DNA from 2 places in the Tessaracoccus terricola genome. Region 1 is predicted to be linked to the other one. Evidence: predicted binding sites of a transcription regulator. Region 1 holds the regulator's gene; the other holds the start of a gene.
The links. Region 1 encodes HrcA, which represses chaperone genes, less so after heat shock. Its sites were predicted from a motif close to TTGGCACTCGNNNNNNNCGAGTGCCAA; they were not measured.

Region 1 (7,341 bases):
CCGGGAGTTGCTCGCGCGTCGCACCGGACATCTTCGCAACCGCCCGCAGGGCGAAGAAGGCGGCGGCGATCACGCCGATCTGGATGGCCTCGATCAGGTCGAAGGCCACCGTCACGAAGGCGGTGATGGTGAACAGCGCGGCACTGGAGCGAGAGGAGCGCAGCACCACCTTGGCAGTCGAGGTGAACACCATCCGGGCTGCGGTGACCATCAGGACGCCGGCGAGCGCGGCGATCGGGATGCGCGAGACCAGGCCGGAACCGACGTAGACCACCAACAGCAGGACCAGCGAGTGGACGACGACGGAAACCCGGGTGCGTCCGCCGCTGCGCACGTTCACCGCGGTCCGGGCGATGGCCCCGGTGGCGGGCATCCCCCCGAACAGGCCGGCCGCCACGGAAGCCAGGCCCTGCCCCACCAGCTCGCGGTCCGGGTGGTACGGCCCGGTGGTGGTGCCCTCGGGGCCACGCAGCCCGGAAGCCACGCGGGCCGAGAGCAGCGACTCGATGGCGGCCAGCAGGGCGACGGCGACGGCCGGGCCGACGAGTTGGGTGACCAGGTCCACGGACACCTCGGGCATCGACGGCGGCGCCAGCGACTGCGGCAGTGCCCCGATGCGGGGAACGTCGAGGCCGAGGGCCTCCACCACCACAGTCGCCAGGATCACGCCGACTAGGCTTGCGGGGAGGGCCTTGTGGATCCGCGGCACCAGCAGTTGCACGGCCACGACGAGCAGGATCAGGACGAGCGCGAGCCCCAGCCCCGTGAGTTCGGCCCCGGACACCGACAGCCAGGCGGCCACCACGGCGTTGAGGCCCTCGACCCCCTCGGCGGCGAGTGCCAACGGCACCTGTTGCAGGAAGATGATGACGCCGATGCCGAGGGTGAACCCCTCCACCACCGGCCACGGGATGAAGGCCACGGCCCGGCCGAGCTTGGTGATCCCGAGGGCGAACACGATGATGCCCGCCATCAGACTGAGCAGCGCCACGCTCCCGACCCCGTGCGTGGCGACGATAGGGGCGAGCACCACCACCATCGCGCCCGTTGGTCCGGAGACCTGGACGTGGCTGCCGCCGAAGACCGCGGCGACGATGCCGGCCACGACGGCCGTGACCAGCCCCGCGGCGGCACCCACCCCCGAGGAGACGCCGAAGGCGAGCGCCAGCGGGAGCGCGACGATGCCGACGGTCACGCCGGCGAAGACGTCCACGCGCCAGGAGCGCGGCAGTTCTGCGTAGTCATTGGCACCGGGCAGCAGCTCCCGGACCGAGCGCAGCACTCAGGATCCCTCGGGCCAGGTGTTGCGGACCTCGGCACCGCCCTCGACCACGTCCTCCTCCGCTCCGGGCAGGTCCGTCCAGGAGTCCTTGGGCCGGTAGCCGAGTTCGAGGAGCGTGTTGGTCAGGTCCCAGCGGCGGTTCGGGTTGTCGGAGATCGCGTAGAACAAGCCGAAGCGGATCTCGGCCTCGATGGCCCGGCGCACCACCTGCTCCATGTCGTCGACGCTGAGCCACATGGCGCGCAGCACGTCCTCGTCGGCAGCTAGTGGGTCTTCGGTAACCCAGCCGATGCGCAGCGCGATGAAGTCCAGCCCGTACTCGTCGTGGTAGTACCGCCCGAGTAGTTCTCCGAAGCCCTTCGAGACCCCGTAGAAAGAGTCACCGCGGGGCAGGTGGTGGGGGTAGACGGGCCACTGCTCGTGCCTGTCGTACATCCCCATCGCGTGGTTGGACGAGGCGTAGACGATCCGACGCACCCCGGCCAGCCGTGCCGCCTCGAGGACGTTGCGCATGCCGACGATGTTGGCCGCCAGCACCGTGTCCCACTCCGACTCGGGCGACGCGGCCCCCGCCAGGTGGACCACCGTGTCCACGCCCTCCATGAGAGGCGGCCAGTCGTCGTAGTCGGTCAGGTCCGCGATCCGCAGCTCCCGCTCCTGCCGCTCGTTGTTGGGTTCGCGGCCCTGCTGCACCAAGTCGTAGTCGTCCCTGAGCCGCACTGCCAGTTCGGAGCCGATGTTGCCCGTCGCCCCAGTGATCAGTACCCGACGCTTGTCCATGTGGCTGCCCTCCTAGAGTCGCTTCCAGACTAGGACAGGTACCGACTCCGTGGGGGTCGGGGTGCGGAAGGCACTCGGGGCGGTGGTGACAGGGCCACTCGACACGCCGGTCCCCCTGCACTCCAGTGCATCGAAACCGATTTCTCGCGAGCGCTGGTCACCAGCGGCCGATCAGCCCACCGTGCGGGAGGCGTAGAACCGGCCCAGGAACTCGGTCCTGAACGCCTCGAAGTCCCCCGCGCGCATGGCCGCGCGGATGTCGTCGACGAGCCTGACCGTGAAGCGCTCGTTGTGGATGGTGGCCAGCGTGGAGGCCAGGATCTCCTTGGCCTTGAACAGGTGGTGCAGGTAGGCGCGGGTGTAGTGGGCGCAGGTGTAGCAGTCGCAGCCCTCCTCCAACGGCGCGAAGGCCCTGCGGGAGCGCGCGGTGTTGACGTTGTAGCGGCCGTCGGCGGTGTAGATGGCGGCATTGCGTGCCACCCGGGAGGGGTTGACGCAGTCGAAGGTGTCCGCGCCGGCGGCGACGGCCGCGAACAGGTCGTCGGGCTCCGAGATCCCCAGCAGGTGCCGCGGCTTGTCCTCGGGCAGTTCGTCTGCCATCCACCCGATGATGGTGCCCAGGTTCTGCTTCTCCAGCGCACCGCCCAGGCCGTAGCCGTCGAAGGCCTGACCGTCCACCTCCAGCTCGGCCAGTCCACGGGCTGCGCGGCGGCGCAGGTCCTCGTACTGGGCCCCCTGCACCACCCCGAACAGCGCCTGGTACGGCTTGTCCGCCCGCTCGCGGGTCAGGCGGGCGTGCTCGCGCAGGCAGCGGATGGCCCAGGCATGGGTGCGCTCCACGGAGAGTTCCTGGTAGGCGCGGGTGTTCATGAGGGTGGTCAGCTCGTCGAAGGCGAACATGACGTCGGCGCCCAGCTGGTGCTGGATGCCCATGGACACCTCGGGGGTGAAGCGGTGCTTGTCGCCGTTGAGGTGGGAGTGGAAGGTGACCCCGTCGTCGTCGACATGGGCCAACCGAGACTTGCCCTCGGCCACCACGTCGTCGTTCGCCAGCCCGGCGGTGTCCATGGCGAGCACCTTCTTGAAGCCGGAGCCCAGGCTCATCACCTGGAAGCCGCCGGAGTCCGTGAAGGTGGGGCCGTGCCAGTTCATGAAAGCGCCGAAGCCGCCGGCCTCGTCGACGATGTCCGGGCCGGGCTGCAGGTAGAGGTGGTAGGCGTTGGCGAGGACCGCCTGCGCGCCCAGTTCCGTGAGTTGCTCGGGCAGCATTCCCTTCACCGTGGCCTTGGTGCCGACGACGATGAAGGCCGGCGTCTCGATCTTGCCGTGGGGCGTGGTGATGGTGCCGGTCCTGCCGTGCCCGTCGAGACGGCTGTTGATCTCGAACCCGAAGCTCATCGTGCCACCCTGGCCAGCGCCTCGACCTGCCCGACGGCGACGGCACCCGCGGTGGAGGTGCGCAGCACACCGTCGGAGATGAGCACCAGTTGCGCACCGGCGTTGCGGAAGGTCTGGAGTTCCTCGGGCGAGATGCCGCCCTCGGGCCCGACGATGATCGCGACCCGGCCACGATCCGGGAGGGCGACGTCGGAGATGTGTCCCGTGGCTTCCTCGTGCAGGACCAGCGCGAGGTCCACCTCTGACACCAGTGCGGCGACGTCCTTGGTGGTGGCCGCCGTGACCTGCGGCAGGAAGCTGCGGCGCGACTGCTTCATGGCCTCGCGTGCGGTGGACTGCCACTTGGCCAGCGACTTCGCCGCGCGCTCCCCCTGCCAACGCACGATCGATCGCGACGCCTGCCAGGCGAGGATCCGCGTGACACCCACCTCGGTGAGCATCTCGACGGCCAGCTCGGAGCGGTCACCCTTGGCGAGCGCCTGCACCGCCACCACCTCGAGCTCCGGCGCAGGGGTGTCCTCGAGGCTCTCCACCCGGACCACGAGTTCCTGCTTGCCCGCCTCCACCACCTCACCGGTGGCGGTGCGGCCGGCGCCGTCGGAGAGCAGGACCCGCTCCCCCACCCGGATGCGTTTGACCGCCACGGCGTGGCGCGCCTCGTCCCCCGTCACCGTGGCCGTGCCACCGACGACGACGCCGGCCAGTTCGGCCAGGAACAGGGGAAGGCTCACTTGAAGGCCTCGCGCAGCCACCCCAGGACGCCCTTGCCGCCGCTGTGGGCCTCCACCTCGTCGAGGCGTTCGTGGCGGACGTCGGCGAACTCGCGCAGCAGTTCGCGCTGGCGCTCGTCGAGCTTCGTGGGGGTCTGGACCAGGAAGGTGATGCCGAGGTCGCCGCGGCCACCGCCGCGCAGCTTCGGGACGCCGCGGCCCTTGATGGCGATCCGCGTGCCGGACTGGGTCCCGGCGGGGACCTCGACGGCCACCTTGCGGTCGGCCTCGTCGGAGTTCTCCCACTCCGCCTCGAGGGTGGTGACGTCGACGGTGGTGCCGAGCGCCGCGGCTGTCATCGGCAGCTTCACGACCATCTCGAGGTTGTCGCCGTCGCGGCGGAAGGTCTCGTGCTCGGCCACCTGCACCTCGACGTAGAGGTCACCCGCGGGGCCGCCACCGGGCCCCACCTCGCCCTGGCTCTCCAGGTGGATGCGGATGCCGGTGGAGACGCCGGCGGGGATGCGCACGGAGATGTTGCGGGCGGAGCGGACGCGGCCCTCGCCGGAGCACTCGCCGCAGGGGCGCGGGATGGTGGTGCCGTAGCCGCGGCAGGTTGGGCACGGCTGCGCGGTGCGGATGTCGCCGATGAAGCTGCGCTGGATCTGCGAGACCTCGCCGGCGCCGTCGCAGGTGACACAGGTCACGGGCTCGGAGCCGGGCTCGCCGCCACGGCCCTGGCACTTGGGGCAGACGACGGCGGTGTCCACCTTGATGGACTTGGTGACGCCGAACACGGCCTCGTGCAGTTGCAGCCTGACGCGGATGAGCGCGTCCTGGCCGTGCCGGACCCTGGAGCGCGGGCCGCGGGTGCCCTGGGCGCCGAACATGGCGTCGACGAGGTTGGAGAAGTCGAACCCGCCGGCGAAGCCGCCGCCGAACCCGGAGAAGCCGGCGCCCTGGTTGGACATCGGGTCCCCGCCGCGGTCGAACACGGCCCGCTTGTTCGGGTCGCTGAGCACCTCGTAGGCCTCGTTGAGTTCCTTGAACTTGTCAGCGGCGTCGTCGCCCTGGGCGACGTCGGGATGGACCTTCATCGCCTGCCGGCGGTAGGCCTTCTTGATCTGCTCGGCCGTCGCTTCCTGCTCGACGCCGAGGATGCCGTAGTAGTCCTTGCTCATTCGGGTGGGTTCAGCCTTCCGTCAGGAATCGGCTCACGTACCGCGCGACGGCGCGGACGGATGCGATGGTTGATGGGTAGTCCATGCGGGTGGGACCGACGATACCGAGGCTCGCCGCGAGGTCCCCCTCTGATCCGTAGCCGGATGCCACCAGCGAGGTGGACTCGAAGCCGGCTGCCCGGTTCTCCTGGCCGATGCGGATGGTGACGTCGTCACCGGCGGCCTCGTCGAGCAGCCGCAGCAGCACCACCTGCTCCTCGAGGGCCTCCAGCAGCGGGCGGAAATTGCTGTGGAACCCGGAGTCGAAGGACGCCAGGTTGGGCACCCCTGCCACGACGACGTGTGCCGCGTGGTCCGGTCCCAGGAGTTCGAGGAGGGTGGCCACGACGGGTGCGGCCAGCGCACGGTCCACGGGCGGGAACTCGTCGAGCACCTTGCCGAGGGCCTGCGCTGCGTCCGGTGCGGTGCGCCCCACCACGGCCTCGAGCAGCTTGGCGCGGATGGGGGCGAGGATGCGCTCGTCGGGGACGGGGAACTCGACGACGGTCTGGTCCACCTTCCCGGTCGAGTTCACCACCAGCACGAGCAGCCGGTCCGTGGTCAACGGGACGAGTTCGAAGTGCCGCACCACGGCGCGCTGTGCCACCGGGTACTGCACGATTGCCACCTGCCGGGTCAGCTGCGCGAGCAGCCGCACGGTGCGGGTGACCAGGTCGTCGGTGTCGAGGGCGCCCGACAGGAACGTCGAGATGGCCCGCCGCTCGGCCGCCGAGAGCGGCTTCACGCTGGCGAGCTTGTCGACGAACAGGCGGTAGCCCTTGTCCGTCGGGATGCGCCCCGCGCTGGTGTGGGGCTGGGTGATGTAGCCCTCCTCCTCCAGCACGGCCATGTCGTTGCGGACGGTGGCCGACGAGACGTCCAGCCGGTGGCGGTCCACCAGTGCCTTCGACCCGACCGGCTCGCGGCGGTCCACGTAGTCGGTGATGATGGCACGCAACACCGACAGCTTGCGGTCGTCGAGCATGTTCACCTCCGGGATCGATTCTGGCACTCACGGCATGCGAGTGCCAGTGTAGTTGTGGTTGCGCAGGAGGGGCGAATCACGGAGGGCATAAGCTGGCGGGCATGCCTGACAGCGACACCATCACCTGGCGTGAACTCACCCCCAACGTCCTGCTCACCACCCTGGAGCCGGCCTCCGTGAACATCGGGCTGGTGGTGGGTGAGGAGCGGGCCCTGCTGGTGGACTCCGGTTCCTCCGCCGAGCAGGGAGCAGCACTCCTGGCAGCCGCTAATGCCCGCGCCGGTGTGCCCGTGACCAATGTGGTGGTCACCCACAACCACTGGGACCACTGGTTCGGGATCACCGGGATGCCGGACCTGGTGAGCATCGCGCACGAGAACCTGACCGACACCGAGCCCTCCGCCGAGACGGCGGCCAAGGCCTCGGAGCTCGGCCTGGCCGAGCTCCCCCGCCCCAGTGACACGTTCTCCATCGCGAAGGCCGTCGACCTCGGGGGACGGCGTGTCGAGGTGGTCCACTTCGGCGGCGGCCACACCGGCGCCGACGCGTTCGTGCTGGTCCCGGACGACGACATCACCTTCGTCGGGGACATGCTCGAGGAGGGACAGGACCCGCAGTTCGACGAGACCTCCAACATCAGCAACTGGCCCACCGCCCTCGACGGCGTGCTCGGCGCGTCCCGGGAGGGCACCCGCTTCGTGCCCGGCCACGGCGAGGTCGTCGAACGCAACTTCGGGTTCATCCAGCGCGCCGAGGTGGGGATGCTCTACGGGACCACCGAGGCGCTGATCCAGCAGGGTGTGAAACTCGAGGACGCGGCCACTGAGGCGGAGTGGCCCTTCAGCGCGGAGACCATGGCCGTCGCGCTGCCCCTGATCTACGCGGAGCTGGAGGCCAAGGGCATCAAGCCCCGCACCCAGCTGCCCATCATGGGGGTGTGACTCAGCGCTTCCAGTTCTGCTGGGC
Region 2 (7,341 bases), 440 kb from region 1:
CACACCGGCGGCGCCTGCGCGCATCAGGTGCAGGCCCATCCGGTAGGTGGCGCAGCCCCCCACCAGCACGGGCGTGTCCAGCCGGTAGATGAACTCCTTGAGGTTCAGCGAGTCGTCCCCGCTGTCGACGTGCTCGGCCGAGACGGTGGTGCCGCGGATCACGAAGAAGTCCATGGGGGAACGCTCGATGACGTCGGCGAACTGCTGGGTCCTGGCCGGGGACAGCGCACCCGCCACGGGCACTCCCGCCTCGCGGATCTCGGTGAGCCGCTGCTCGATCAGCTCGGGCTTGATGGGCTCGGCGTAGATCTGCTGCATGCGGCGGGTGGCGGTGACCTGGTCCATGGTGGCGGTCAGCTGCTCGTACTGCGGGGTGGGGTCCTCGTAGCGGGTCCACAGCCCTTCGAGGTTGAGGACGCCGAGCCCGCCCAGCTGCCCCATGCGGATGGCGGTGGCCGGGGACATCACCGAGTCCATCGGCGCGGCCACGATCGGCGCGTCGAACGTGACTGCGTCGATGCGCCACGAGAGGTCCACCTCGGACTCGCTGCGGGTGCGGCGGGCCGGGGCGATGGCGACGTCGTCGAAGCTGTAGGCGCGGTTGACGCCCTTGCTGCGTCCAAACTCGTACATGCGGAAGATCTCTCCTGGTTGGTCAGCGCGACCAGTAGTTGGGCGCCTCGGCGGTCAGCTGGATGTCGTGCGGATGGGATTCTCGCAGACCTGCGGCCGTGATGCGGACGAATCGGCCACGCTCCTGCAGTTCGGGCACGGTCCGGGCACCGGAGTAGAACATCGCCTGGCGGACGCCGCCGACGAGCTGGTAGGCGACGGCGGCGAGCGGGCCACGGTAGGCCACCTGGCCCTCGATGCCCTCGGGGATCAGCTTGTCGTCGCTTCTGACGTCGCCCTGGAAGTAGCGGTCCTTGGAGTAGGAGGCCTTGCGGCCGCGGGCGGCCATCGCGCCGAGGGAGCCCATTCCGCGGTAGCTCTTGAACTGCTTGCCGTTGATGAACACCAGTTCACCGGGGCTCTCCTCGCAGCCCGCCAGGAGCGAGCCGAGCATCACGGAGCTGGCGCCGGCCACCAGGGCCTTGGCGATGTCTCCGGAGTACTGGAGGCCGCCGTCGCCGATCAGCGGGACTCCCGCGGGCTTGCAGGCGCGGGCCGCGTCGTGGATGGCGGTGATCTGCGGGACACCGACGCCGGCGACCACGCGGGTGGTGCAGATGGATCCCGGGCCGACGCCCACCTTGACACCGTCGACCCCGGCCTCCACCAGGGCACGGGCGCCCTCGTAGGTGGCGACGTTGCCGCCGATGATGTCGACGTCCTTGGCCAGCGGTTCCGCCTTGAGGCGGCGGATCATGTCCACGACGCCGCGGCTGTGGCCATGGGCGGTGTCCACGATGATGGCGTCGACGCCCTCCTCCACGAGGGCCATGGCGCGCTCCCAGGAGTCACCGAAGAAGCCGATGCCGGCACCCACGCGCAGGCGGCCGGAGGGGTCCTTGGTGGCGTTGGGGTACTGGTCCGCCTTGACGAAGTCCTTGAGGGTGATCAGGCCCGTGAGCCGTCCGGAACCGTCGACGATCGGCAGCTTCTCGATCTTGTGCTTGGCCAGCAGGCCCATGGCGTCGGCGTTCGAGATGCCCTCGGGGGCGGTGACCAGCGGCTGCTTGGTCATGACCTCGGCGACGCGGCGTTCGCCGTCGGTCTCGAACCGGAGGTCACGGTTGGTGATGATGCCCACCAGGGCTCCGTCGGCGTCCACGACCGGCACGCCGGAGATCCGGTAGGTGGCGCACAGCTCGTCCACCTCGCGCAGGGTGGCCTCGGGGCCGATGGTGATGGGGTCGAGGACCATGCCGGCCTCGGAACGCTTGACCTGGTCCACCATGTGCGCCTGGTCCTCGATGGACATGTTGCGGTGGAGGATCCCCATGCCGCCCTCGCGCGCCATCGAGATGGCCATGCGCGTCTCGGTGACGGTGTCCATGGCGGCACTCACGAGCGGGATGTTCAGCGTGATCCGCTTGCTCAGCTGGGTCTGCGTTTGCGCCTCCGAGGGGATCACGTCGGATTCGTTCGGCTGCAGCAGTACGTCGTCAAAAGTGAGCCCGAGAGCCTCGAAGGGGCCTGGGACTCCGGAGCCAGTGAGTGCGGACAAAGTGTGGGTCTCCTCCCGAGTCGGACCTGCCCGAGTCTACCCCGCTCGAACGGGCTCTCCGACCACGCTCGCTACCAGGTGAAACCCCCGGTCCGCCGACGGTCGCCCGCTCCCGGTCGCGTTCGGGACCGGGACACGGCAAGCTACGTCCCAGGCGCCGACCACGACGTCGTCGGAGCGGAGGAAGGCACGCATGACCACATTCACCATCGAGCGCGGAACCGAGCGCAGCGCGGAGGAGCGGGAGGCAATCCTGGCCGATCCCGGTTTCGGCAGCAGGTTCAGCGACCACATGTCGCGCGTCGACTGGACCCTCGAACAGGGCTGGCAGGGACACCGCGTGGAGGCGTACGCGCCGTTCGTGCTGGACCCGGCCAGCGCGGTGCTCCACTACGCCCAGGAAGCCTTCGAGGGCCTCAAGGCCTACGGGCACGCCGACGGGTCCGTGTGGCGGTTCCGGGCCGAGGTGAACGCCGAGCGGTTCCAGCGTTCCTGTCGCCGTCTGGGTCTGCCCGAACTGCCGGTGGACGACTTCCTCGGGAGCGTCGACGAGCTGGTCCGGGCCGACGCCGACTGGCTCCCCCGCGGCGCGGAGCAGAGCCTCTACCTGCGCCCGTTCATGTTCGCCTCGAGCCCCTTCCTGGCGGTCAAGCCGTCCACCAGGGTCACCTACGCCGTGATCGCCAGCCCGTCCGGCGCCTACTTCGGTGGCAGTGGCGTCCAGCCCGTGGACATCTGGTTCACCCGCGACTACAGCCGGGCCGCTCCCGGCGGCACCGGCTTCGCCAAGTGCGGCGGCAACTACGCCGCCTCGATGCTGGCCCAGCAGGTGGCGGAGGCCAACGGCTGCTCCCAGGTGGGCTTCGTCGACGCCACCGAGCAGTCCTACGTGGAGGAACTCGGCGGCATGAACCTGTTCGTGGTGACCGCCGACGGCGCCCTCACCACTCCCGCGCTCACCGACACCATCCTCGAGGGCGTCACCCGCTCCGCCGTGCTGCAGCTGGCCCGGGACCGCGGACTCCCCGTGGAGGAGCGACGCATCACGCTCGACGAGCTCTACGACGGCATCGACGAGGGCTCCGTGACCGAGGTGTTCGCCTGCGGCACCGCGGCAGTCATCACGCCCGTGGCGTCGTTGAAGGACTCGGCCGGCGAGCACGTGGTGGGCGGCCGCGAACCGGGACGGGTGACCCTGGACCTGCGCCGCGAGCTCACCGAGATCCAGTACGGCCTGCGCCCCGACCCGCACGACTGGATGCACCGGATCATCTGAGTCCTGGCACGCAGAAAGGGCCCCACCTCGCGGTGGGGCCCCTTGCTCTGTTCGACGGAGTCGATCAGTTGTCTTCCTCGTCCTCCGGCTTGTCCACCACGAGGGTCTCCGTGGTGAGCAGCAGGGAGGCGATGGACGCCGCGTTGGCGAGGGCCGAACGGGTCACCTTGACGGGGTCGATGACACCGTTCTCGATGAGGTTCTGGTACTCGCCGATCTTGGCGTTGTAGCCGTGACCGGGCTCCATGCCCGCCACCTGGGTGGTGATGACGTAGCCGGATTCGCCACCGTTCTCGGCGATCCAGCGCAGCGGCTCCACCAGCGACTTGGCGACGATGTTGACACCGACGCGCTCGTCACCGGTGAGGCCGAGGCCGTCCTCCAGCACCTTGCCGGCGTGGATCAGGGCGGAGCCACCCCCGGAGACGATGCCCTCCTCGATGGCCGCACGGGTTGCCGAGACGGCGTCCTCGATGCGGTGCTTCTTCTCCTTGAGCTCCACCTCGGTGGCGGCACCGACCTTGATCACGCACACGCCACCGGCGAGCTTCGCGACGCGCTCCTGGAGCTTCTCGCGGTCCCAGTCGGAGTCGGTGCGGGCGATCTCGGCGTTGAGCTGGGCCACGCGGCCCTGCACCTCGTCGTGTTCGCCGGCGCCGTCGACGATGGTGGTGTTGTCCTTCGTCACGACGATGCGGCGGGCGCGGCCGAGGACCTCGAGGCCCACCTGGTCCAGCTTGAGGCCGACCTCTGCTGCGACGACCTGGCCACCGGTCAGGATGGCGATGTCCTCGAGCATGGCCTTGCGGCGGTCACCGAAGGCGGGAGCCTTGACGGCCACGGACGTGAAGGTGCCCTTGATCTTGTTGACCACGAGCGTGCTCAGCGCCTCGCCGTCGACGTCCTCGGCCACGATGAACAGCGTGCCCTTGGCACCGATGACCTTCTCCAGCAGCGGCAGGAGGTCGTTCATCGACGAGATCTTGCCGGAGTGGATCAGGATGTAGGGGTCCTCGAGGACGGCCTCCATGCGGTCTGCGTCGGTGACGAAGTACGGCGAGAGGTAGCCCTTGTCGAACTGCATGCCCTCGGTGAACTCGAGCTCGGTCCCCAGGGTGTTGGACTCGTCGACGGTGATGACGCCGTCCTTGCCCACCTTGTCGAAGGCGTCGGCGATCAGCGCACCGATCTCCTCGTCGCGCGAGGAGATGGTGGCCACCGAGGCCATGTCGGCGGTGGTGTCCACCTGGCGAGCGTTCTCCCGCAGGCGCTCGACGACGGCGTCCACGGCCTTGTCGATGCCGCGCTTGAGGCCGACGGGGTTGCCGCCCGCGGTGACCGCGCGCAGCCCCTCGTGCACCAGGGCCTGGGCCAGCACCGTCGCGGTGGTGGTTCCGTCACCGGCGACGTCGTTGGTCTTGGTGGCGACTTCCTTGGCCAGCTGGGCGCCGAGATCCTCGTACGGATCGTCGAGCTCCACCTCCTTGGCGACGGTCACGCCGTCGTTGGTGATGGTGGGGGCGCCCCACTTCTTGTCCAGGACGACGTAGCGTCCCTTGGGGCCGAGGGTCACCTTGACAGTGTTGGCGAGGATGTCCACGCCACGCTCGAGCGAGCGGCGCGCGTCCTCGTTGAACTGAAGGATCTTTGCCATTGGGTGCGGTCCTTACTTGGAGACTACGGCGAGGATGTCGCGGGCGTTGAGGAGCAGGAGCTCCTTGCCGTCGTACTTGACCTCGGTGCCGCCGTACTTGGAGAAGATGACGACGTCGCCCTCGGCGACGTCGAGCGGGACGCGGTTGCCGTTGTCGTCGATGCGGCCGGGCCCGGTGGCCACGATGCGACCCTCCTGCGGCTTCTCCTTGGCGGTGTCCGGAATGACCAGTCCGGAAGCGGTGGTCTGGACGGCCTCGAGCGGCTCGACGAGGACGCGGTCCTCGAGCGGCTTGATCGTGCTTGCCACGTCAAACCCCTTTCTGTGGTTTCCCGGCAAAGCCGGATGAGTTTCGGATCTGAGGTGTCCGGACGTCGTCGCGGGTGCCGCCCGGGCGTTGGCACCCGACAGGGTCGAGTGCCAAGTCCCAAGCTATACCCGGATTAGCACTCAGGCAAGTGGAGTGCCAGCACGTCCGAGAGCCACCCATCGACCCCACACGCCGAGTGATTCGGCAGCAAGGGGCACCGGTGCCCCTTCCGCCTGAATTCGACGGCGCGTCCGGTCGATGGGGCGCAGGCGGGCGGTCACACGCGATGCGCGAACACCGCGACGGCACCGTTCGGGGTCCGGGACAGCACCAGGGTCGCGGCCGCAGGGCCCTTCGGCTTGAGTTGACGGCGCAGGGCGGCGGGGTCGACGTCGATGCCCCTGCACTTGATCTCCAGGGTTCCGATCCGCTGCTGCTTCACGTGGGCGCGGATCGATTTCTGGTCGTAGGGCAGGGCCTCGGTCACCTCGAAGCAGTCGGCCAGCGGTGAGTCGAGGGGCTCGTCGGCCGAGAGGTAGGCCAGGTGTGGGTCCAGCAGCCAGACGTCCCGGCCGGGCGCGACCTCCCCCACCAGACCGGCGCGGATGACGGCGTTGTCCGGTTCGATGAGGAAGCGGCCGACCTCCCCCACCGGGAGTTCCCGCGGCGCCTCGGTGGCCCGGACCTCGACGGGCGCCGAGCCGTCGCGTGGGAACACCACGGCCGAGTATCCCGGCTCCAGTCGGTTCCACAGTGAGACCTCCGCCACCGAGCCGCGCTCCGAGACCCAGGTCGCGGCGACGCCGTCGGGGATCAGTTCCTTGGGCAGGCCCGGCCCGAGCTTCACGCAGGTGAAGTGGTCCGAGGACAGGTACTCCTCCACCAGGGTCCAGGGCGGGGTGAAGTCGGCGACGTCCCACGTGCGGCCACGGGCGTTGCGACGGGCCGGGTCCAGGAATACCCCCGCACCCTCGGGGACCTCGACGTCCTCGGCCCGCGCCTGCAGCACCGCCGGTCCGCCCACCAGCGCGAGGTTGGCCGTCGCGAACGCCGCCGTCTGCTCGTCGGCCTCGACGCCCTGCGCCATCAGTCCGGCTTGCTGGATCGCCATGGCGTCGGCGCCGAGGCCGCAGCCGAGGTCCCAGACCTCGGTGATACCGGCGTCGGCGAACCTGCGTGCCCGCCACTCGGCGACGGCCGGGCGGGTGGCCTGCTGCAGCCCGTCGGAGGTGAGGAACATCTCCTCGGCGTCGGGGAACTTGCCTTGCGCGCGGCGCCGCAACGCCACCTGGGTGAGCGCCTCGGCGGCCAGCGCGGGCTCGAACTCACGCCGCAGCCGCTCCGCGGCGCCCAGCGACGTCGGGTCCGCCTCCGCCGCGGCCCTGGCCAGTGCCGCGCGTCCCTGTTCCGTGAGAATCTCCACGAGCCCAAACGTAGCCCGTGACCAGGATCCGCGACACGCCTGCGTCAGGCCTTGGAGAGCCTCGCCGAGGCGTGTCCCGGACGCCTGTCACGCCCGCTGCATTGCCACTACGCTCGAGGACGGAGGTGGGAGCAATGACGAGGCTCGACGTGTGGTTGTGGTCCGTGCGGCTGTTCAAGACGCGCTCGATCGCCACCAACGCCGTCAAGGGCGGCCACGTGCGGCTCAACGGTGCCCCCACCAAGCCCGCCGCGCCGGTGAAGCCCGGGGACCGGGTCAGCATCAAGGAGCCCGGCTGGGTCCGCGAGTTCGAGGTGGTGGAACTGCTCAAGAAGCGCGTCGGTGCGCCGGTGGCGGTGAAGGCCTACGTGGACCATTCCCCCGAGCGGCCCGCCCACCTGTCCAACCCCGTGGCCCGACGGGACCGTGGCGCGGGGCGGCCAACGAAGCGGGACCGGCGCGCCATCGACAAGCTGATGGGGCACGGCCAGGTGGATCTCTTCCCCGA

Region 2: groES (co-chaperone GroES) is a predicted target of HrcA. The motif match lies at 5,544-5,570, and genes of this name have one in related genera.

What each region holds. Positions count from the first base shown of each region.
Region 1 covers NZ_BAAHBS010000005.1:976,465-983,805, reverse strand. Annotated here, with positions in the region: gene ACYU7G_RS14510 (SulP family inorganic anion transporter) at 1-1,282, opposite strand, end outside; gene ACYU7G_RS14505 (NAD-dependent epimerase/dehydratase family protein) at 1,283-2,062, opposite strand; gene tgt (tRNA guanosine(34) transglycosylase Tgt) at 2,234-3,460, opposite strand; gene ACYU7G_RS14495 (16S rRNA (uracil(1498)-N(3))-methyltransferase) at 3,457-4,191, opposite strand; gene dnaJ (molecular chaperone DnaJ) at 4,188-5,351, opposite strand; gene hrcA (heat-inducible transcriptional repressor HrcA) at 5,362-6,375, opposite strand; gene ACYU7G_RS14480 (MBL fold metallo-hydrolase) at 6,477-7,316, shown strand; gene ACYU7G_RS14475 (inositol monophosphatase family protein) at 7,318-7,341, opposite strand, start outside.
Region 2 covers NZ_BAAHBS010000005.1:535,197-542,537, reverse strand. Annotated here, with positions in the region: gene ACYU7G_RS12400 (GuaB3 family IMP dehydrogenase-related protein) at 1-633, opposite strand, end outside; gene guaB (IMP dehydrogenase) at 656-2,170, opposite strand; gene ACYU7G_RS12390 (branched-chain amino acid aminotransferase) at 2,364-3,446, shown strand; gene groL (chaperonin GroEL) at 3,511-5,100, opposite strand; gene groES (co-chaperone GroES) at 5,113-5,409, opposite strand; gene ACYU7G_RS12375 (class I SAM-dependent methyltransferase) at 5,688-6,833, opposite strand; gene ACYU7G_RS12370 (RNA-binding S4 domain-containing protein) at 6,968-7,341, shown strand, end outside.